One region of the Robertmurraya sp. DFI.2.37 genome, then DNA from elsewhere that is predicted to be linked to it. Evidence: riboswitches for the same ligand, from Rfam matches in the RefSeq annotation. Region 1 holds a riboswitch; the other holds the start of a gene.

Region 1 (10,732 bases):
TTTCTACGACGTTGCATGGACGGCATTGAAAATAAAGTCCGGCTTTTCCTTCATGCATTTCCATTTTTTTATGACAACTAGGACAACGGCGATTAGAGAGCTTCGGATCTTTTCTTTTGCGATAACGACAATCAAGGCTTGAGCAGACGAGCATTTTCCCTTCTTTTGTCGTTCTTTCCTTAAGAAATGAGCCGCACTCTGGACATTTTGAGCCAGTTAAGTTATGGGCTTTATATTTTTGATTGCTTTTCTTAATCTCTGAAATGAGCTGTTCTGTTTGTTTACGAATATTTTGTTTGAACTGTTTTGGGTTGCTTTTTCCTTTTGAGATCGCCTCAAGTTCTTTTTCCCATTTTGCTGTAAGTTCAGGGGATTTTAATTCCTCGTTTACGATATCAATCAATTGCTTTCCTTTTGCGGTCGTGAAGAAGCGGCCATTTTTTCTTTCGACTACTTCTGTTTGTATTAAGCGTTCGATAATTTCCGCCCTAGTAGCAGGTGTTCCGAGCCCATACTTCTCCATTTGCGTGAGGACATCTGCTTCAGAGTATCTTGCAGGAGGCTCTGTCAGCTTTTTCTCCAAATTTACACTTTGCACAGTAAAGCTTTGCCCTTTTGCAATCGCTCCAAGCGTTTTTATGTCAGTCGATGTTTCTTTTTGGGTAAGCTTTTTGAAACCTAGATCAATAATAACCGTTTCGTTGGCAGTAAAAGTTTCACCATTTACTTCAATAATGGCTTTTACTGATTCATATTTGTAAGGTTGATGGAATAAGGCGAGAAATCTCCTAACAATCAAGTCGTAAAGCTTTCGTTCATCATTGGAAAGATCGCTTAAGTGAGAGCGTTCTTCTGTTGGAATAATCGCATGATGATCGCTGACTTTATCATTGTTAAATACTCGTTTCGCCAGCACTTTCCCTTTATTTGCGATAAGGGGCTTAACTTCGTCCCGATAGCTGGATGCCAATCCTTGCAAGCGGTCGAGCATCGTTCCTTCCATATCCTTTGTTAAATAGCGCGAATCGGTTCTTGGATAAGTAACGAGCTTATATTGTTCATAAAGTTTTTGCAAGACAGACAGTGTCTTTTTCGCTGAGAAGCCAAAGCGGTTATGAGCATCTCTTTGAAGCTCTGTTAAGTCATAAGGCAGAGGCTGCTGCTCGCTTTTTTCCTTACGGTTGAGCGCTTGAACACTCCCTTTTTGGCCTTTAATTTTCTCGACAATACTCTGAGCCTTTTCAAGAGCGAAAATTCTTTTCTCGCCCCTTTCCTCCCAGCTTGTTTTCAATGGTCCGATTTGGCCTTCGATCGTCCAATACTCTTTCGGCTTAAAACTTTGAATTGTTTTTTCCCTTTCCAAAATGAGAGAGAGGGTAGGGGTTTGTACTCTTCCAGCGGATAGGGGCTCCTGGAATTTAGTCGTTAATGCGCGAGTGACATTCAATCCGATGAGCCAGTCCGCTTCGGCACGACAAACGGCAGATTGATAAAGTGCCTCAAATTCTTTCCCAGGCTTCAGTTTTTGGAAGCCTTCTTTAATAGAACGGTCCGTATGGGACGAGATCCACAAGCGCTTTATCGGTTTGTGCCAACGGATTTTATCCAAAATCCAACGGGCCACAAGCTCACCCTCTCGACCAGCATCGGTAGCAATGATACAATCCTTAATATCCTTGCGTTTTGCTAAATGCTCGATGGCTTTAAACTGATGACTTGTTTGTTTCATAACTTTTGTACCCATTTGTTCAGGGATAATGGGAAGATCCTCAAGATTCCAATTTTGATATTTTTTATCGTAGTGTTCAGGCATTTTTAATTCGATTAAGTGACCGAGCGCCCAAGTAACAATATATTGATTTCCTTCGATGTAACTTTTATGAGATTGTTTGCACCCAAGAACGCGGGCAATTTCCCGAGCAACGCTTGGTTTTTCAGCAAGTACTAAAGATTTCATTTGTTCACCTTTATTTCCTTTTTGATATTCCTTACTAGTATAACGGATAATAAAGAAGAATGGTAATGGGGTCGTATTAGGAGGTTCAAATGATTAAGAGATTTTTGATTGAAAAATATGGTAAGGAAGTACTGAAATTACAAAAGAAATCTTATCAGGTCGAAGCGGAGTTGATCGGCTCGAATGAAATCCCCCCATTAAAAGAAACGCTCGCACAATTAAAGCAATGTGATGAGGAGTTTATTGGCTATTTTATCGATGAGGAGCTAGTAGGGGTGTTATCATTTAAGATTGTGAAAGACGTGATTGATCTCCATCGGGTGATGGTGCATCCTGATTATTTTCGAAAAGGCATTGCCAAACAGATGGTTGATTATGTTGAAAAAAAGATGGAGTCTCACCCATTGATGATAGTCTCAACAGGTGCAAAGAATTTCCCTGCGATCAAGTTTTACTTAAAGTTAGGATTTGAGAAAAGTGGTGAAAGTGTGTTCGGTGATATTGGTGTCGTCCATTTCACGAAAAGGTTGAAAAGAGACGGGTAGCATAAACCGTCTCTTTTATCTTTTTATTGCTCTTTTATAAATACAGCAGTGCCGGTAGCAACACACATCATCATGCCGTCGCGTAATGTTTCAAAATCAAGGTCTACGCCCACGACGGCATTGGCACCGAGCCGACGAGCTTGATCTTCCATTTCGCGGATGGCAATTTCACGCCCCTCAGATAACTTATCTTCATATGCACTACTGCGTCCACCGATGACATCGGTGATGCCTGCTAAGAAATCACGAACGACATTAGCCCCCATAATGGCTTCTCCTGTGACAATTCCTAAGTAACGATCAATAACTTTTCCCTGTAATGTTGGTGTTGTAGATACCAGCATTTATTCTTCCTCCTTCGAGTGCGCGAATGGCAAACTTTTTCTTAATTGGTTATATCTATAATGATTACGTTTTGAGGATGAGGAAGTTTCGTTAAAGGGAAAAGTTTTTTTTACTCAACATCTTCTTCCTCTAAACGGTTTTTAAACGCCTCTTGAACAACGATCAATTCTTCATCACCAATCGCATCCTTTGATTTACGTTCAACTAGTGTTCCTTCAGGAAATTTTCCTGGATGTCCTTTTTGCTTTTGCTTGAATTCCTTGCCTCTAGCCATCTTCCACCCCCCTTTCTGCTCTTTAGCTTACCCTCTTTTATATGCTGAGATTCAGTAAGCTCCAATGGACAATATTCGTGTTAAATGGACTAACACTTAACTTGTCTATTAATAGTTTTTATTGGTAATTTAAAATCAAATAATTGAAAGTTAAGGTGATGATTTGTGGTGAATGTTCGGATAGAGCAGTTAAAATCAATTGAAAAGAATGCGGGTGAACTTTCGGAGCTCTTAGTACAGGTAGTGAATGAAGGTGCTTCAATGGGTTTTTTGCCCCCGATGAAACTTTCTGATGCAAACAAATATTGGAGGCATGTTTTGGAGCAAAATGTCGTTTTATTTGTAGCCAAAATAAAGAATCAAATTGCAGGAAGCATCCAGCTGCATTTATGTACGAAGCCTAATGGGATGCACAGAGCTGAAATTGCGAAGCTTATGACTGCCCCTCATTACCGCAGAAATGGAGTAGCAAGAGCACTGATGAGAGCGGCTGAAAAGCGAGCGAGTGAGGAAGGGAGAACACTATTAGTCCTCGACACAAGAGAAGGAGATCCTTCTAATCGTTTATATACCTCTCTTGCTTATATTCAAGCTGGTAAAATTCCTTATTATGCAAAATCGGCAAATGGTCAACTTGATTCCACGATTATTTATTATAAATCTTTACATCCCGATAACTTTAAATAAAATGATTCTTTTTTCCTACCACTATTGCTTATTTTTTATCGCCTGTAAGGTTAATTTTGAAAAATTGTCGTGAAAACTAAAAATCTTGCAGTTCTTGTCGAAATAAATGATAGGATAGAAACAATAGTATGGACAAAGTTAAAAATGATAGATAGCCATTACCCTTCAGGCTGATTAATAACGTTTGTCACATCATGAAAGCGAAGCCTTGGGAGGAGCGAAGTTACCATAGTAGGTAACGGGCAGAGGACAGGGCGAAGCCATGAAGAAAACGAGCGTTTGCGGGCAGTCTTTAGGATAGAAACTATCTTTCTTTTACTGGAAAACCTTGAAATATTAAGCATAGTCAAATAGTTGCATAAGGGATAGGTGGATCAATAATGGATAAAACGTCGTTAATTGGGTTAATTATTGCAGTTTTTGGTGTTGGAGTAGGAATGGTTTTAAAAGGTGTAGGGGTAGGCGTATTAGTAAACCCTGCAGCCATATTAATCATTATTTTAGGAACGATTGGTACTGTGACAATTGCCTTTCCTACATCAGAGATTAAAAAGGTACCAAAATTATTCGGTATTATTTTTACAGAAAAAAAGTTAATGGATCCTGTCAAATTAATCGGAATGTTTTCTGAGTGGGCACAGTTGGCTCGTAAAGAAGGGCTTCTTGCATTAGAAGCGAAAACGACTGAGGTTGATGATGAATTTTTGAAAAATGGCCTTTCTTTAGCCGTTGATGGTCAAAGTGCCGATTACATACGTGATGTTCTAACGGAAGAAATTGAGGCGATGGAGGAAAGACATCATCAGGGCGCTCTCATCTTTACGCAAGCGGGAACCTATGCTCCAACATTAGGGGTATTAGGGGCTGTTGTCGGACTAATTGCTGCATTACAGGATATGAGTGATATTGATGCACTAGGTCATGCGATTAGTGCTGCCTTCGTTGCCACTTTGCTAGGGATTTTCACAGGTTATGCTCTTTGGCATCCTTTTGCGAATAAATTAAAGAGAAAATCTAAGAAAGAAGCTAAATTAAAGTATATGATGATTGAAGGTGTACTATCGATCTTAGAGGGAGAGGCACCGAGAGTAATTGAGCAGAAATTAGCTTCATACTTACCAGTCAGTGAAAGGAAGAATTTCCTAGAGGAAAGCGGTGAGAAGAGCGGTGAGTAAACGAAGAAAAAAGGAACAGCATGATGAACATGTAGATGAATCATGGCTGATCCCGTATGCAGATATTTTAACGTTACTATTAGCATTGTTTATCGTCTTATTTTCCATGAGTACGATAGATGCACAAAAATTGGAACAACTCTCACAAGCTTTTAATCAAGCTTTTACCGGTGGAACGAGTATTTTGGAATATCCAAATCCAATGCCTGAAGAGGATGCAAAGGCATTAGACGATATTGAAGCAGAACAGAATAAAGAAAGTGCAGCGGCCAGAATTGAGCAATTGGAATTAGAAAATATTCAGAAGAAAGTAAATGCCTATATTAATGAGAATAATCTCACGGATAAGCTCGAAACTTCCTTAACAGATGAAGGACTATTGTTAACGATACGCGATAATGTTTTATTCGCATCTGGAAGTGCAGAAGTACGACAAGAAGATATTCATACAGCAAATGAAATTTCTGAGCTCCTAGTTATGAGTCCGCCACGAAATATCATTATTAGCGGACACACAGATAATGTCCCAATTAGTAATCCTCGCTTTGAATCCAATTGGGAATTAAGTGTCATGCGAGCAATTAATTTTATGAAGATTGTTTTGAAAAATGAAAAGCTTGACCCGGCATGGTTTAGTGCGAAAGGCTTCGGTGAATTTCAACCGATAGCAAGCAATGATACGAGTGAAGGAAGAGCAAAAAATCGCCGCGTTGAAGTACTTATTTTACCAATAACATCTGAATAAATGCAAAATAAAAAGTAGTGCTGACCTAATTGGTTTGCACTACTTTTTTGTTGTCGGTGCTTTAATGAGTGTATCTACCTATATCATGTCTAGATCGATAAATGTCCTGTTTTGACCGATATTTTTGTATAAAGACCGAAATATTTCGATTTAGACCGATAAAATGAAATAAAGACCGATATCCAGAAAAGAGCTTCATTTAACTGGTTCTGATCGAAACATAATTAAGGTGCTTTGTTAGTTGCTGGTGAGGATTTCCCACTTTTCGTGTGACAGCTTTGTTTGCACAAAATGCGCGAATCAAAAATTCCTTTAATCTTTAGTTGGCTTGCACATCCGATCGAGTAATATACCTAGCCCGACCATGGAGGCAATCGGGATCGTGAAGTTCAAAATATGAAAAAAAGTCACTTTAATACCACCTTTCACGTATTTTAAAAGGTTATTACTATTATTATAGTATTATTTAGATAATTCAGACATAATGTTTTGAAAATTTTGTAAAATTGATTCGTTTGACCTAAACAAAACTTTTTTATTCATTTGACATATTTGGCCAAGTAATGAAATAAAATGTAAAAAGTAAGATATTTGAAGGATGTGGACGAAATAAAGAGAAAAACGTTCTTTAAAACGAAAAAATGACAAAATTTCCATATTTCAAAAACATTATAAAAAGATTAAAATTATATTAAATTCTTAATAAAGAACGTTTGGTGATTTTGAAAGAACAATTGAGAGGATGTTGCCGTTGTATCGAAAAAATTGTGAAAAGTGTCATAAACCTTCTTTTAGTAGCAGTGAGTTCGGGACTTGGTTATGTCCTGAATGTGGGAATGATTTGACGGCACATCCGTTCTTTGATCCGGTGACGTTCGAGCCTATTTACATAAAAAAATTGCCGGTATCGCTGATGAGTGAAAACAAGTCCGAAATAAAAAAGACGAACTAGGTCATCCTTTTAAAGGATGAAAACTATAACGAAAGATTTCAAATTGTCAATGCCTTTCCTTTGAGAATTACGAGAATGAGGTTAAGACTTTCGACAATAACTGCGAAATAATGAATTTTCTACTCTATATTCATATAGTAGCTGAAATGATTATGTTGCTAGATGCCGAAAATTGTTTGAAAATAATATGTAAAAAATTTTAAGTATTGACAAATAGTTACACTTTTATTGTTTGAAAGGCTGTAGACTAGAAATGGGATAACTTTCAGAAAAAATAAAGGACGCAAGAAAAGGGCAAACCTATTGAAAGATAGGGACGCAAAGTCTCAGGTCTAAGGTAGAGGTACTATGACGGCTGGACTGCTGAAATTCGTGCCGGATTTTAGGGGGAAAAATGGTGATAGAAATGAAAGGAAGAATTGAAGGTTTGGATATGGAATGGTTGGAGCTAATTAAAGAGGCGAAGAAACTAGGAATTAAGAAAGAAGAAATCCGTGAGTTTCTAGCTAAAAATACGGTTAAGCAATAAGTTTTTTGCGTTGCTACTTTTTAAACTATTAATCATTTACATGCATCATTTCTGACTTCATTTTAGACTAACATTTTAGACCATCACCGCTTTGGTTACCTAACATAAAAATTGAAAACCTGTTCTCTTAATAGAACAGGTTTCAAAACGTAGACAAAGTCAAAGATGATAGATAGCAGTTTCCCTTCAGATTGAGTGAAAACGTTTGGCTTTCGCGGAGTGAAGCCTTGGGAGAGCGGAGTTACCATAGTAGGTAATGCGCATCGAACAAGGTGAAGCAACAAAGAAAGCAAGCGTTTGCGGGCAGTCTGCCGGTTTAGTTTGTATTTAGGTTTAACATCAATTTTTTGCTGTTATTTGCTTTGGTTGGCTCTCCACTTATTAAACTCCAGATACTCTCGAAATTGTTCTTTAGAGATACCAGAGTCCATTGCTTCTTTTACGATCTTAATCCATTCTGAATCAAGCTCTTCATCATTTAAGTGTTCATGGATTAGGTAATCAACTGGAACGTGGAGAACGCCAGCAATTTTTTCAAGAAATTGAATGGACGGATTGTTTTGTAGATTTCTTTCTAAAGAACTTAAATAAGATTTTGCCACTCCAGCTTGCTCAGCAAGTTCTGAAAGAGACATCTTCTTTTCAAGTCTAAGCTTTTTTACACGATCACCAATCATGAATCACACATCCTATCAAAATGTATAATTTAATAATAGCAAATATTCAAAAGTAGTTCCATATTTAGAACAAAAAGTTCTTTCGGTTTTTTCAGCTATCCATAGTAAGTAAATAATATTTATTTACATAGTAGAATATTCATTCAATTGTGACAATACTCAATAAGACACATTTTAAATAATTCGATTGACCATTTGGCTCATTTCCGTGTGCAAGCAGTAAATTGCACGGAAATGAGCCAAAAATCGTATGATGAACATAATGGTAATGAGTCGATTTCCCAGTGTACAAAGTTATAGTAAAAGCCGAATATTGGCAAATAAAAACTTTAAAAAATATGAAAAGGTGATTGTAATAGAAAATTATTTTGATTGTTACATGAAAAGTATTACAATGATGAAAGGTATATCTGTACTTGTATGAAGGAGGACTAGCGATGATTGTTTTAAAATCACAAAGAGAAATAGAAATGATGAAAAAAGCTGGAGAAGTGTTGGCTTCTGTTCATAAAGAAATTGCTAAGATGATTAAACCAGGGGTGACTACTTGGGAAATAGAAGAGTTTGTCGATTCCTATTTGGCACAAAAGGGAGCAACTGCTGAACAAAAGGGTTATAAAGGTTATGAGTATGCAACATGTGCAAGTATAAATGATGAAATTTGCCATGGGTTTCCAAGGAAAGAACCTTTAAAAAATGGCGATATTGTGACAATTGATATGGTGGTTAATTTAAATGGGGCATTGGCGGATTCGGCATGGACGTACGCAGTTGGTGAGGTGTCTGACAAGACAAAGAAGCTTTTACAAGTAACGAGGGAAGCACTATATAAAGGAATTGAACAAGCGCAGGTTGGCAATCGTATTGGTGATATTGGTCATGCCATCCAGACTTATGTGGAGGCTGAAGGGTTTTCCGTTGTGCGTGATTTTATCGGGCATGGTATTGGTTCCGTTATTCATGAAAAACCTGATGTGCCTCATTTCGGTCTTCCTGGAAAAGGACCTCGTATTAAAGAAGGTATGGTCTTTACAATCGAACCGATGGTTAACATTGGACAGTATGAAATGAAGATGGACGATAATGGCTGGACTGCCCGTACGATTGATGGAGAATATTCTGCTCAATATGAGCACACGATCGCTATTACGAAAGAGGGTCCGATTATTTTAACCAATCAGGAAGATGCGTAAGGAGAAGTGAGTATTTTTTTCTGAGTTCTAAGCACCTAGATTCACGAATTTAAAATAGAGCCGGCAAATAAGGTTGTATAAGGGAGAAGTGTCATGAGACTAATTAGTATTGATGAGTATAATCCAAAGCTAATGCAACTTGCGAGGCCGATTTTTGATAAGCATAGACGTGTGTTACTAGGTGCTGGAAGAACGATACATCCTTCCTATCTAGAAAAGCTCGGCGCCCTTGATATTCGCTATTTATTTGTTGAGGACGCCATTTCCTTTGGGATTACGATGGAAGAAATGGTTGATACACCGACTTGGATGGAAGCGATTGATGCATTGAAAAATACTTATCGAGCTGTTGAGGAGAATCAAGAGTTCCCGATCCGTGAGATTCAAAGGCAAGTGGTTACGCTCGTTGATGAGGTAGCGAAACGGAAAGCGATTTTTCTTGTCCCAACATCGTCGCTAACAGAGGATTTAAGGGAGTATGCCCATGCCGTCAATGTCGCTCTTATTTCTCTACAATTAGCGAAAAAGCTAGGAATTTCTCAGAAGCAATTAAAAGAATTGGCACTGGGCTGTCTCCTTCACGATATCGGAAAGGCAATTAAGGAAGAAACACAGCACCATGCGAGAAGTGGTTTTGAGTATTTACGAAAAATAAGAGAAGTTAGTCTTTTATCAGCCCATGTCGCATATCAGCACCACGAAGCAATTGATGGAAGTGGAAAGCCGAGGGGATTAGAAGAGAAAGAAATTCATGAACTTGCTCAAATTTGTGCGCTTGGAAATGTTTATGATCATGCGATATCAAGAGATGGACTTCCACCTCATGAAGCAATGGAATATATTATGACAAAAAGTGACACATGGTTTACGGCCGAGCTTATTAGTTTATTTGTCCAACAAGTACCAAGTTATATTCCTGGAACGAAAGTCAGACTCAATAACGGTCGTACAGCAATTGTGACGAAGATTCTTAGAAATTTACAAAGGCCGTACATACGCTATTTAGATAGTGAAGAGGAAGTTTCATTAGGAGACTGCCATACGCTTCTCATAGCAGAAGTGCTAAATGGCTGAGCGCAATAAAGAAGAGGCCCCCAAATGATGATCACAGTTCATGGGGAGCCTCTTTTTTATTATTTAGAATTTATAAAACGTAAATAACTCTAAATCAATTTGCCATTGTCTAGATCCGGCATTTTAGAACGTATCAAATTTTCCCTTCCGTCCGTACGATAAGTCAACATTGGTCCCTTATCAATCGCCGAGTTTCCTATAACTTTATATCAATAGTCCAATTTGTACGGGGCTGAGCAAAGCGCCTGCGCTTTTGATCTTACCAACATTGATTTCATCATGTCTACCGCTAATCAATATATTACGATCGAAACGGTTTTAACTCGAAGTGTTATTCACTATGTAAAAAAGCGGTCATTGCTTTCTTAAATTTCCAAGTTCTTCTGCGAGAGCTTGCATTTCGTTGGGGCTAAAGGAATTTTTTTTCATGACAAGCTCATAAATTTCTTTTAATTCTTCATACATATTCTCATCGAAATGGGATGGTTTAATGGCCCCAAGGTTTAAAACTTTGAGCTTTTCTTTAATTTTTTCAATCATATACTCCACATTTTCTACCGATGCTGTTGTTAAATTCAT
Region 2 (10,732 bases), on a different contig from region 1:
CACGATAAAACAGGATTTGCTGTAATCGATCTACTTCCTTTTGACCATAGATGCGATATCCCGATGAATTAACTCTTGCCGGTGTCAATATCCCGATTTGATCATAATAACGTAGTGTCCGAGAACTGACTCCAGCCAATTGAGCCAATTTCTGCACCGTATATTCCACAATCGTTCACCTCCTTCTGTTTACACGATAAACCTTGACGTAACGTAAAGGTCAATAGATTTTCTTTAAAATTTTTCTTCATCTATAAAAACAGGAATTTCAATCAGGACTACCGAATAATCAATGAAGTGAAAGGAGCTGAAATCACTTGTATATTCCCTCATATTTCAAAATTGACGATAAAGCTACTATGATTTCCATAATAAAAGATTATAGCTTTGCAACACTCTTTTCAATCCATGATGGCATCCCGGTAGCTACTCATTTACCACTCATATTGAACAGGGATAACACCTATTTATATGGACATTTTGCCCGACCTAATCCACAATGGAAGGACATCAAAGCTCAGACAGTCTTAGCTATTTTCCATGGTCCCCATTGCTATATTTCACCGTCCTGGTACGAAACGAACCGAGCTGTTCCAACATGGAATTACGTAGCGGTTCACGTATACGGAGAGGTTGAACTCATTGAACATGAAGCGGAATTAAACCATTCTCTCTATGAAATGGTGTCAAAATACGAACCTTCTAATAGCTCGTATCATTTAGAAGAAATAGATGACGCTTTTCTTTCTAGCATGAATAAAGGAATTCAAGGATTTAAAATAAAAATCAATAAAATGAAAGGAAAAGCAAAATTAAGTCAGAATCATCCGGAAGAGAGACAACGTCTTGTCGCAGCTAACCTGGAACAAAGTTTACGGACAGATGAACAGGAGATTGCAAAATTAATGAAAGAAAACTTAAAGAAACGATATTAAAAAGCCGTGACTGCTTTGCCACGGCTTTGATTTATTTAATCCTGATTTTCTCTTCTCCATGAATCCATTCTGGAAAGAAGGAGAGTTCTAACGTTAGCGGATTAGGTTGGCTTTTTAAATGGGGAATTTGCACCCCAATTACTGCATATCCTTCATCACGATATCCAGACCAAAAGCTTGAGTCAATATCGATTTTCTTTCCTTCTCCATTAACTACTTCATTAAAAACTCCGTAGGGAAATTCTTTCTCCGTATATAAGTTAACCCTGATCTCATTTGTGGATACAGTGAGATCTCTCAATTTATTTCCCTTTGGCTGTTCGATGATTTCTTCCTTTTCCGCATCAATAACAAGCGAACTATTTTCTTTATCAAGAGCTTGAATTTTATTGAAAGCAAGATAAAGATCTGACGGCTCCTTAAAATAATTGCTTTGCAAATAGATAATCCATTCATCTTCCGACAGTATTTTTCTAGTAGCTCCATTTTTGATTTTTGACCACGTTTCTCCATTCCCATCGACTAGGCGGAGATCCTCAAACTCCAATAGCTTCTTCGTGTTGTTCGGATCCAGTTTGACATGGACACCAACCCTTAACGGATAAACAGTCGCCTCTACTAAATGAATTTTCTGTCCTTCGATTGTTACTGTTTGATTAATCTCATACGTCTTTTTCGCTTTAATCTCTTCTTTTAAAGTAAAAGGAAGGATGTACGTATCACCTTTCAATTCTATCTCGAGTTGCAACTCTCTTTCAGCAAATGGTTTTTCGAAGAAATATTCAATCGTGCCATTAAAGACTTTCTCCCCTTTTTCGGAATAATGAGGGGCGCCAAAGGAGGCTGAGCCATACTCCATTTCTTCCCCTTTCCTATTTTTCAATACGACATTTTCCATCATGATTTCCGTCTGCTTCTGTTCAGAATTTATCGTATAAAAAAGGACCAATCCATGCTCATCCACAATTGCCCCATCGATGACTATCTCCATGCCATTCTTTTTCTCCGAAACTTCAATCGGCTCGTAATAGTCATGTTCAATCGCCGTCATTATCCCTTTATCATGGCGGATCAATTCGACAATCTTTTCCATTCCAGGAATCTCAGCAATATAGTTCGCAAATGCAGGTGACACGCGAATAGACGTGAAAAAAAGGAAAACTAAAGCAGCAACCACCGCAGCATTCAACCACCATTTTTTTCGCTTTTTCTTATCAAATTTTGCTTTGCGGAAACCAGCTACAATGGCTTCATCAAGCTTATCCTCACTCAAGGCTAATTGCTCCAACTTTTGATTGTATTTCATGAGCTTTTCCTCTTCATTCGAAAACATGCTAGTTCTCTCCCTCCTCGGAAAATTTCGTTCTCATCTCTTGCAACGCTTTGTGAAGCCACGTCTTAATCGTCCCTTCTGGACAATCCATGGCATAGGCAATCTCCTTTATTTTCAATCCATGTAGATATTTAAGAGTAAGCAGCTCTCGAGACCGTGAATCTAAGCTTTGCAACACGTCCTCTACTTCCAAAGCTGCATGAGACTCTGACACTCCTTGTGCTTGTATATAATCCTCATTCAAGACTTCTCGCTTCTTTTTCTTCAGTTGATCTTGACAATGATTGATCATAATTCGCATCAACCATGTCTTAAAATAAGCTGGTTCTCTTATTTTTCTAATATTTTTGTAGGCCCGATACGTAACTTCCTGAATAGCCTCAAGTGCTTCTTCTTCATTTTTTAAAAAGGATAGTCCGGTTTTATATAAATCTATTTTGTACATTTTCATCAGCTCTATAAAAGCAGCTTCATTTCCTGCAATCGCTTTTGTGACAAGCTGTTCATTCGTCTCCAACTCATTCCCCCCTACTCTGTACATATTAGACCATCAAAACCAAAAAAAGGTTTTAACATTTTTCGCGAAAAATATGGCATATAGTTGCATTTCATGTATAATTATTCCGAATCGGAATTAATTCTCATTAATAGATTCAAAGTCAATCGTATCATAGGCTTTATAAATTTTTGCCAGAGGGAGGTTGCCATGTTTTGAAAAACGAAACGATTATTCAATTTCAACATGTAACAAAACAATATGATGACGATCCACCAGTCCTTAATGATGTAAGTTTTGAGATCGAACGCGGGAAATTTTACACACTACTTGGTCCGTCAGGTTGTGGAAAAACAACGATTTTGCGTTTAATCGCTGGATTTACTGAAGCATCAAAGGGCGAGATTTACTTTAATGGAAAAAAGATCAATGATGTCCCTGCCAACAAAAGACAGGTGAACACGGTTTTTCAAGATTATGCTCTTTTCCCTCATCTAAATGTGTACGAAAATGTTGCATTTGGATTACGGATAAAAAAGATGAACCAAATTGACATAGATCAAAAGGTAAAGGAAGCTCTTAGCTTTGTGAACCTCAAGGGCTATGAGAATCGAGAAATTAAAGAAATGTCAGGTGGTCAAAGACAGCGTGTCGCCATTGCTAGAGCGATTGTGAATGAACCAGAGGTTATTCTCTTAGACGAACCGCTCTCAGCACTTGATTTAAAGCTCCGTTATGAAATGCAGTATGAGCTGCGCGAGCTGCAACAACGACTCGGAATCACCTTTATTTTTGTTACCCATGATCAAGAAGAAGCACTTGCCATGTCAGATGAAATATTTGTCATTAACGAAGGAAAAATTCAACAAAGCGGCACACCAAAAGATATTTATGATGAGCCCATTAACCGTTTTGTTGCCGACTTCATCGGAGAGTCTAATATTTTGAAAGGACGAATGCTCGATGACTATCTTGTCGAATTTGTCGGCAAACAGTTCGAGTGTGTAGACCAAGGATTGGACAAAAATGAAACAGTTGAAATTGTCATCCGTCCTGAAGATTTAGAAATTACCAGCTTCGATAAAGGAAAACTGCAAGTGCGTGTCGATTCGCAGTTATTCCGCGGCGTTCATTATGAGATTAGCTGCTATGATAAGGACGGCAATGAATGGCTTGTCCATTCTACAAAGGCAGCAAATGTTGGCGATGAAATCGGCCTTTACTTTGACCCTGAGGCCATTCACGTTATGCGTTTAGGAGAAACAGAAGAGGAATTTGATAAACGATTAGAAGCTTATGGCGATGGAGACGATAGCGATGGAGAATAAGCTCACCCGCAATCTATATATGGTCCCTTACGCATTGTGGATTGCCTTATTTGTTATTGCGCCGATTATTCTTGTCCTTTATTATTCCTTTTTTGATATTGAAGGTAATTTTTCGCTTATAAACTACCAGAATTTTTTCACACCTGTGTATTTGAAGATGACATTAAGTTCCTTTTGGTATGCCTTCTTAATCACCCTATTTTCGTTATTGGTCGCATATCCAACGGCTTACTTACTAACGAAAACAAAGCATAAGCAATTATGGCTCTTATTAATTATCGTTCCTTCTTGGATCAACTTACTATTAAAGGCTTACGCATTTCTTGGCATCTTTGGTACTTACGGTGTGACAAATAACTTTTTAGAAGCAGTTGGAATCGGGACACAGCAAATATTATTTACGGATTTTAGCTTTATTTTTGTATCGGTTTATATCTTTATTCCATTTATGATCTTACCGATCTTTAATGCTTTAAATGAATTAAATCCAACATTAATTGATGCTGCGAACGATTTAGGGGCATCAAGATGGACAACATTTCGCCGCGTCATTTTCCCTTTAACACTCGATGGCGTAAAAGCGGGCTGTCAGGTTGTCTTTATTCCTGCGTTATCTCTATTTATGCTTACACGTTTAATCGCTGGAAACCGCGTGATTACATTAGGTACAGCAATTGAACAGCATTTTCTTGTCACACAGGATTGGGGCATGGGTTCAACGATTGCGGTTTTCTTAATTATTATTATGTTTCTGTTTATGACGATAACAGGTACTAGAAAGCGGGGTATATAAGTTGGAGAGAAACATATCCCCTTTAGCAAAAATCTTTTTATTTATCATCTTTTTCATTCTCTATGCACCGATTTTTTTCTTGGTGTTCTACTCTTTTAACAGCGGTGGAACAATGTACAACTTCGAAGGCTTTACATTGGATTGGTATCGAGAATTGTTTCAGGATACAAGACTATTAATTATAGTCTTAAACACGCTTGTGATCGCGCTTTTATCCGCATTAATTTCAACGATCATTGGTGTTTTAGGAGCGCTAAGCATTTATCAAGTTAAAAAACGCCGGGCGAAAAACACAATTCTTTCATTAAATAATGTCTTGATCGTCAGCCCAGATGTTATTATCGGAGCGTCCTTCCTTATCCTATTTACAATGGCTGGAATTAGGCTCGGCTTTTATTCCGTTTTGCTTTCCCATATTGCCTTTAGCATTCCCATTGTCGTGTTAATGGTTCTGCCAAAATTAATGGAGATGAGCCCTACATTAATTGATGCCGCACGGGATCTTGGTGCAAGTAGATGGAACGTGCTGACGAAGGTCATTTTGCCTTTTATAACACCAGGGATATTTGCTGGTTTTTTTATGGCATTAACGTATTCACTCGACGATTTCGCCGTAACATTTTTCGTAACTGGAAATGGATTCTCCACTCTTTCCGTGGAAATTTATTCTTTAGCGCGCAGAGGTATATCATTAAACATTAACGCTCTCTCTACATTACTGTTCTTGTTTACCATTCTCCTTGTCGTGATTTATTACTTTATTACGCAACGTAACAAGGCTCAGGTTGGAGGGATTCGCAAATGAACAAACTAATCCGTGTTTTTGCAGCAGTCGTGATTGCATCCCTGCTGTTGCTATTTGCAATCAATCGTTTAAATTCAGCGGTAGGCTTCTCAAGCGGCAATACATTAACCATTTATAATTGGGGAGACTATATTGACGATGACTTAATTGACCGTTTCGAAGAAGAAACAGGGATGAAAGTCATTTATGAAACCTTTGATTCAAATGAAGCAATGTTAACAAAGATTCAACAAGGTGGTACAACGTATGACATCGCTGTCCCATCTGAATATATGATCGCAAAAATGCTGGAGGAAGACTTGTTGCTACCATTGGATCATTCGAAGCTACCAAATTTCAAAAATATTGACGAGCGCTTCATCGATCTACCATTTGATCCAGACAATAAATATTCTGTTCCTTATTTTTGGGGAACCGTCGGTATTGTTTTTAATCGGGAAATGCTTGGTGACATGGAGATTACAAGTTGGAATGACTTATGGGATCCAGCATTTGAAAATGAGATTTTGTTAATTGATGGCGCCCGAGAAATTATCGGCATGGGCTTAAATAGTTTAGGCTATTCCTTAAATGATACAAATGTCGACCATTTAGAGGAAGCAAAAGCAAAGCTTGATACGCTCACTCCGAATATTAAAGCCATCGTTGGCGATGAAATTAAAATGCTCATCGCTAATGAAGAAGCAGCTATTGGCCTAGTCTGGTCTGGCGACGCAGCAGATATGATGTGGGAAAATGAAAACCTTGATTATGTCGTTCCGTCTGAAGGTTCAAATCTTTGGTTTGATAATATGGTTATTCCTAAAACAGCGAAAAACATTGAAGGTGCCCATCAGTTCATTAATTTTATGCTTGATGCAGAGGTTGCTGCCCAAAACACTGAATGGGTAAGCTACTCCACACCAAATAAAGAAGCTCTTCAATATATGCCAGAAGATATGGTTGAGGATGAACGCTTTTATCCATCACCAGAACTAACAGAAAAGCTTGAGGTCTATGAAAATCTTGGCAAGAAGAACTTAGCCTTATACAACGATTTATTTTTACAATTTAAAATGCATAGAAAATAGACAAACAGCACCCTATTAAAAAGATTAGTGAGTGCCTTGTTCACTTTACTATTTTCTGAGTCAATTTTCATCCATTCCACATTTACAAAAATAGGTCTTAAGTGACAAAAATCACACTTAAGGCCTATTTTCGACAAAAAAGCACTGATTTCAAAAAAAATTTCAAAAAACCCCCAAAAAATAGTCAATATCTGTCGAAATATATAAGTTTATAGGTTATAATAGTTCAATAAATGATTCTATTTCAGCAGGAATATAGGTTGTTGACTTTTCCAAAAATAATCATATAGACCTATATATACCAAGTTGAAATTGATTCGACAATTAAATAAGGTTAATTTGGCAAAGCCATTGAAAAATGGGGACGCAAAGCTATAGGGGCTAAAGTATTCACATACCATGCCAGCCAGTTGCATGAAGAAAGACATAGTTGTTTTTATGATCCCTCATGCGTTGAGGGATTTTTTATGTTGAACATCATTTGCTTCCTTGATTACGGTCCGCTTTGCAAATAACTTAATAATTTCGTTAAAGGGGAATGTATCTTGAAAGTATTGACTCAATCGACACGATACGATTTATTACGTGCTCAATTTAACTTGGATTCACAATCCGCTATGAATGATGAAATGAGAAACTCACTTAATCGAATTTTTTCGTATGTGTTTAACCACACAAAAATCATGTATCTTGAATTTATCGACGAGAAGGTTTGCTGCAACTACATTAAATTTCATCATGCTAACCAGTTCGAAGAAGTCAGTTACATGGAAACATTAAAAGATATTAAAAACTTTAACAATTTTATTCAAAACATAAAGTCAATAAAAAATGCACCAAATATAAAACCTTCAATTATTAATTATTCCTTCTGGATGAAGTTAAATAAATAATGACTAAAAAAAGTGACCTCAACGGTTGCTTTTTTAAATAAGGAGAGACAAGCGGCTAATTACGTTGTAAAAAATGTAATCAGCTGCTTGTCTTCAAAACAAAAAGGATAGGTAATTTTGAATTTCTTTATATCAATTTGTCTGTCCTGTTGCTCATCCCGAGGTTGATTTTCCTCTGAATCCCAGCAAGAATAAACTTCAATTGTTTCTCCCACTTGCAATTGCTCCTTTAAATAAGCAAATAATTCTCTCAAACATTTTTCATTGCATTGATACTGAATACGATTTTGAAAATAATCCTCCCCAGTCAGCTGAAAAGAACCGTCTAATTCATATATATAACTCTTATTGATGGGGAAATTCTTTGCTAAAGTTGTATCCCGTAACTCGCTAACTGTAATAAAGGCAAAATCGATTTCAGTTTCGTATACCTTGACCCACTCGTTTTCCAGATCGGATAAATCAAAAGCATTCCTCAAATCATGTTTATTTTTTGGCTTTGGAATGTCTCTCATCTTTTTTAAAGTATAATTTTCCCCAAAACTCCCTAAAAGGAGCGGTTTATCCGCCCCTAAATAATGATATAGTGTCATAAAATCAGCTCCAGTAAATTAGTTCATCACCCATTTATCCTTTAAGAAAAGAATTCGACCAATGATGAAAAAGACAATAATACATAAAACATTACTTCCCACTACTAAAAGAATATGTCCTAAATCAATTACACCAAACATTAACTCCTTTATTAAACTATATAAGTTTAAAATTGGAATAACAAAATGCTGCATCGTCAATTCATTAACTCCTGTACTAGTTAAAAGCATCATTGGTAAAATACTTAACATCATGATGGGTGAAGCATAGCTTCCCGCCTCTTTAATTGTTTTTCCTACAATACTCGTAATCATTAAGATTGAAGCATTAAACATCGCATATAAAATCGTAATCAAAAAGGCAACTAATATAATTAAATAAATATTTTCATCAAAAGTAAGTGCCTGTTTCAAATTTTCGGTTAAAAAAGTAATTTCTAAGACGACAACTAAAAGGGTAATAAGTCCGGTGACAGCTCCTATCGTGGTAATCGTCAACCATTTTGAGACAAGCAATGTTGAACGACGTACTGGTGTCATCAACAACGCTTCCATCGTCTTTCTTTCCTTTTCCCCAGCAAAAAGATCTGCCGCTGCTGGAGAAGCGCCAACTCCGATGGCAACTACTAAAATCATCGGCAATAATAATCCTAAAATTTGAATCATTGAATTTTCTTCAGAAAGTTCCTTTTGTTCCACCGTAAACGGGTGAACAAGGTTCGAATCGACTCCGGATTCCTGTAGCCTTGTATCAATAACAGCTTTCTCGTAAATATTTAAGGCATTGGTTACCAAGCTGATAAGATTAGCCGAGTTTTGGCTAAATGAATCACCAACGATCGTTGCCGTCGCAGCTTCTCCAGCTTGTACCTTCGATACAAAACCTTCCGTTAACAATAATGCCGCTTGTGCTTCACCATCTTGGACGGCAGCTTCTGGATCCGCAGTTTTCATCAGTTCAATATTTTCATAGACAGCAAAAATATTTTCTTCTTCGGCTAAAATTGTTGAACTCACGGCAAGTGTTAGTGAATCATCTGCCCCATCCGAGCTCAGTTTCTCATAAAATAGCGTTAAACCACTCATCATAATAATTGGTAAAAATACAGTTAATAGTAATGTACGACGGTCACGGAAACAATCCTTTAATTCCTTTAAATAAGTATTAAGAAGCATAATGCTCATTCCCCCTTACAAGTTTGCTCATGAAAATATAATTCAAATCAGTGCTTCCTTCTTCCTTATAAAGCTCTTGCAAACCACCATGATAGACAAGCTCGCCTTTATGCATCATCGCAACAGAGTCGCAGAGCAATGACACTTCCTCCATAATATGGCTGGAGAAGACGATTGTTTTCCCTTCCTGTTTAAGCTGATGGACTAGCTGGCGAAAAACATTTGAAGATGTAATATCCAAACCGGTCGTCGGCTCATCAAAAAGGATAATCTCAGGATTATGAATCAACGCTCTTGCAATCGCCACCTTTTGCCGCATTCCTTTTGAAAATCCTCCAACCTTACGATTTAAGTAATCCCGCATACCAAACATTCGCGAAAGTTCATCAATGCGCACCTTCGTTTCATGCTTGCTTAAGCCGTATAATGTCGCAAAATACTCTAAATTTTCTCGAGCCGTTAAGCGATCATACAATCCTGTTTCTCCTCCGAAAAGGACGCCTATCCGCTTTTTGATTGCTTCCGGATTTTTGGTCGTGTCATATCCTGCTACTTTGACTGAACCATCGGTTGGTGTAAGCAATGTTGCAATCGTTCTTAGCAGCGTTGTTTTCCCTGCTCCATTCTCTCCAAGAAGCCCAAGTACTTGCCCTTCTTCCACCTTAAACGAAACATGTTTTAGTGCAGTAAAAAATACTTTTTTATCTTGAAACTGCTTTGTTACTTTTTGAATTTCTATCATCACGTTTCCACCTCGTTCTCATTTCTTGTGTTTATCATACAAACAAAAAGAAATGAAATCTTCACTTATGTCGTGAATATTCCATTTCATGTCGTAAAAAGGTCATTTTTTCATCTTTTGATGGTAAAATGGAAAGAAACGATTCATAAATTGTCATTTCAAGAAATTTGCAGCGAGGCGAAATAAATGAGAATTGGTCTTGTAGATGATCGTCCAATTGATTTGGATAAATTAAAGGGCATTATAGAGGGAATAGCAGGAGTAGAAATTGTTTTTGCCACCCTTTCAGCAGAAGAGGCCTATGAACAAATAAAAAAAGAAACGATTGACTTATTAATTGCTGATATTGAAATGCCTAGTCTTTCCGGCTACGAGTTAGCAGATATTATCCATTCACATGCACTTAATATAGCGGTTATTTTTGTAACGGGGAACAGCGGCTATGCTGTTCATGCATTTGAATTAAATGTCCATGACTATATTATGAAGCCGTATTCGAAAGAACGCCTTGTCCATTCAGTTGAACGTTTATTAGAAAAGTCAAAATCAACGGATATTGCTGGAAGGC

Evidence for each region. A riboswitch is a leader RNA that binds a small molecule or an ion and turns the genes downstream of it on or off. The one in region 1 is predicted to bind cyclic di-GMP.
Region 2: another riboswitch for cyclic di-GMP. It lies ahead of PZE06_RS07745 (hypothetical protein); the one in region 1 lies ahead of PZE06_RS15935 (anti-repressor SinI family protein).

The regions. Positions count from the first base shown of each region.
Region 1 is NZ_JARGEJ010000031.1:20,319-31,050, forward strand. It holds gene PZE06_RS15900 (DNA topoisomerase III) at 1-1,957, opposite strand, end outside; gene PZE06_RS15905 (GNAT family N-acetyltransferase) at 2,047-2,502, shown strand; gene PZE06_RS15910 (YbjQ family protein) at 2,526-2,846, opposite strand; gene PZE06_RS15915 (hypothetical protein) at 2,957-3,121, opposite strand; gene PZE06_RS15920 (GNAT family N-acetyltransferase) at 3,287-3,808, shown strand; gene motA (flagellar motor stator protein MotA) at 4,189-4,983, shown strand; gene motB (flagellar motor protein MotB) at 4,976-5,728, shown strand; cyclic di-GMP riboswitch class I at 6,964-7,048, shown strand; gene PZE06_RS15935 (anti-repressor SinI family protein) at 7,075-7,209, shown strand; gene PZE06_RS15940 (helix-turn-helix domain-containing protein) at 7,563-7,886, opposite strand; gene map (type I methionyl aminopeptidase) at 8,324-9,079, shown strand; gene PZE06_RS15950 (HD-GYP domain-containing protein) at 9,173-10,153, shown strand; gene PZE06_RS15955 (DUF1128 domain-containing protein) at 10,508-10,732, opposite strand.
Region 2 is NZ_JARGEJ010000010.1:52,153-62,884, reverse strand. It holds gene PZE06_RS07785 (MerR family transcriptional regulator) at 1-169, opposite strand, end outside; gene PZE06_RS07780 (FMN-binding negative transcriptional regulator) at 318-935, shown strand; gene PZE06_RS07775 (DUF4179 domain-containing protein) at 967-2,268, opposite strand; gene PZE06_RS07770 (sigma-70 family RNA polymerase sigma factor) at 2,270-2,785, opposite strand; gene PZE06_RS07765 (ABC transporter ATP-binding protein) at 2,980-4,092, shown strand; gene PZE06_RS07760 (ABC transporter permease) at 4,082-4,885, shown strand; gene PZE06_RS07755 (ABC transporter permease) at 4,887-5,690, shown strand; gene PZE06_RS07750 (ABC transporter substrate-binding protein) at 5,687-6,760, shown strand; cyclic di-GMP riboswitch class I at 7,092-7,178, shown strand; gene PZE06_RS07745 (hypothetical protein) at 7,306-7,653, shown strand; gene PZE06_RS07740 (hypothetical protein) at 7,713-8,246, opposite strand; gene PZE06_RS07735 (ABC transporter permease) at 8,265-9,422, opposite strand; gene PZE06_RS07730 (ABC transporter ATP-binding protein) at 9,412-10,164, opposite strand; gene PZE06_RS07725 (LytR/AlgR family response regulator transcription factor) at 10,351-10,732, shown strand, end outside.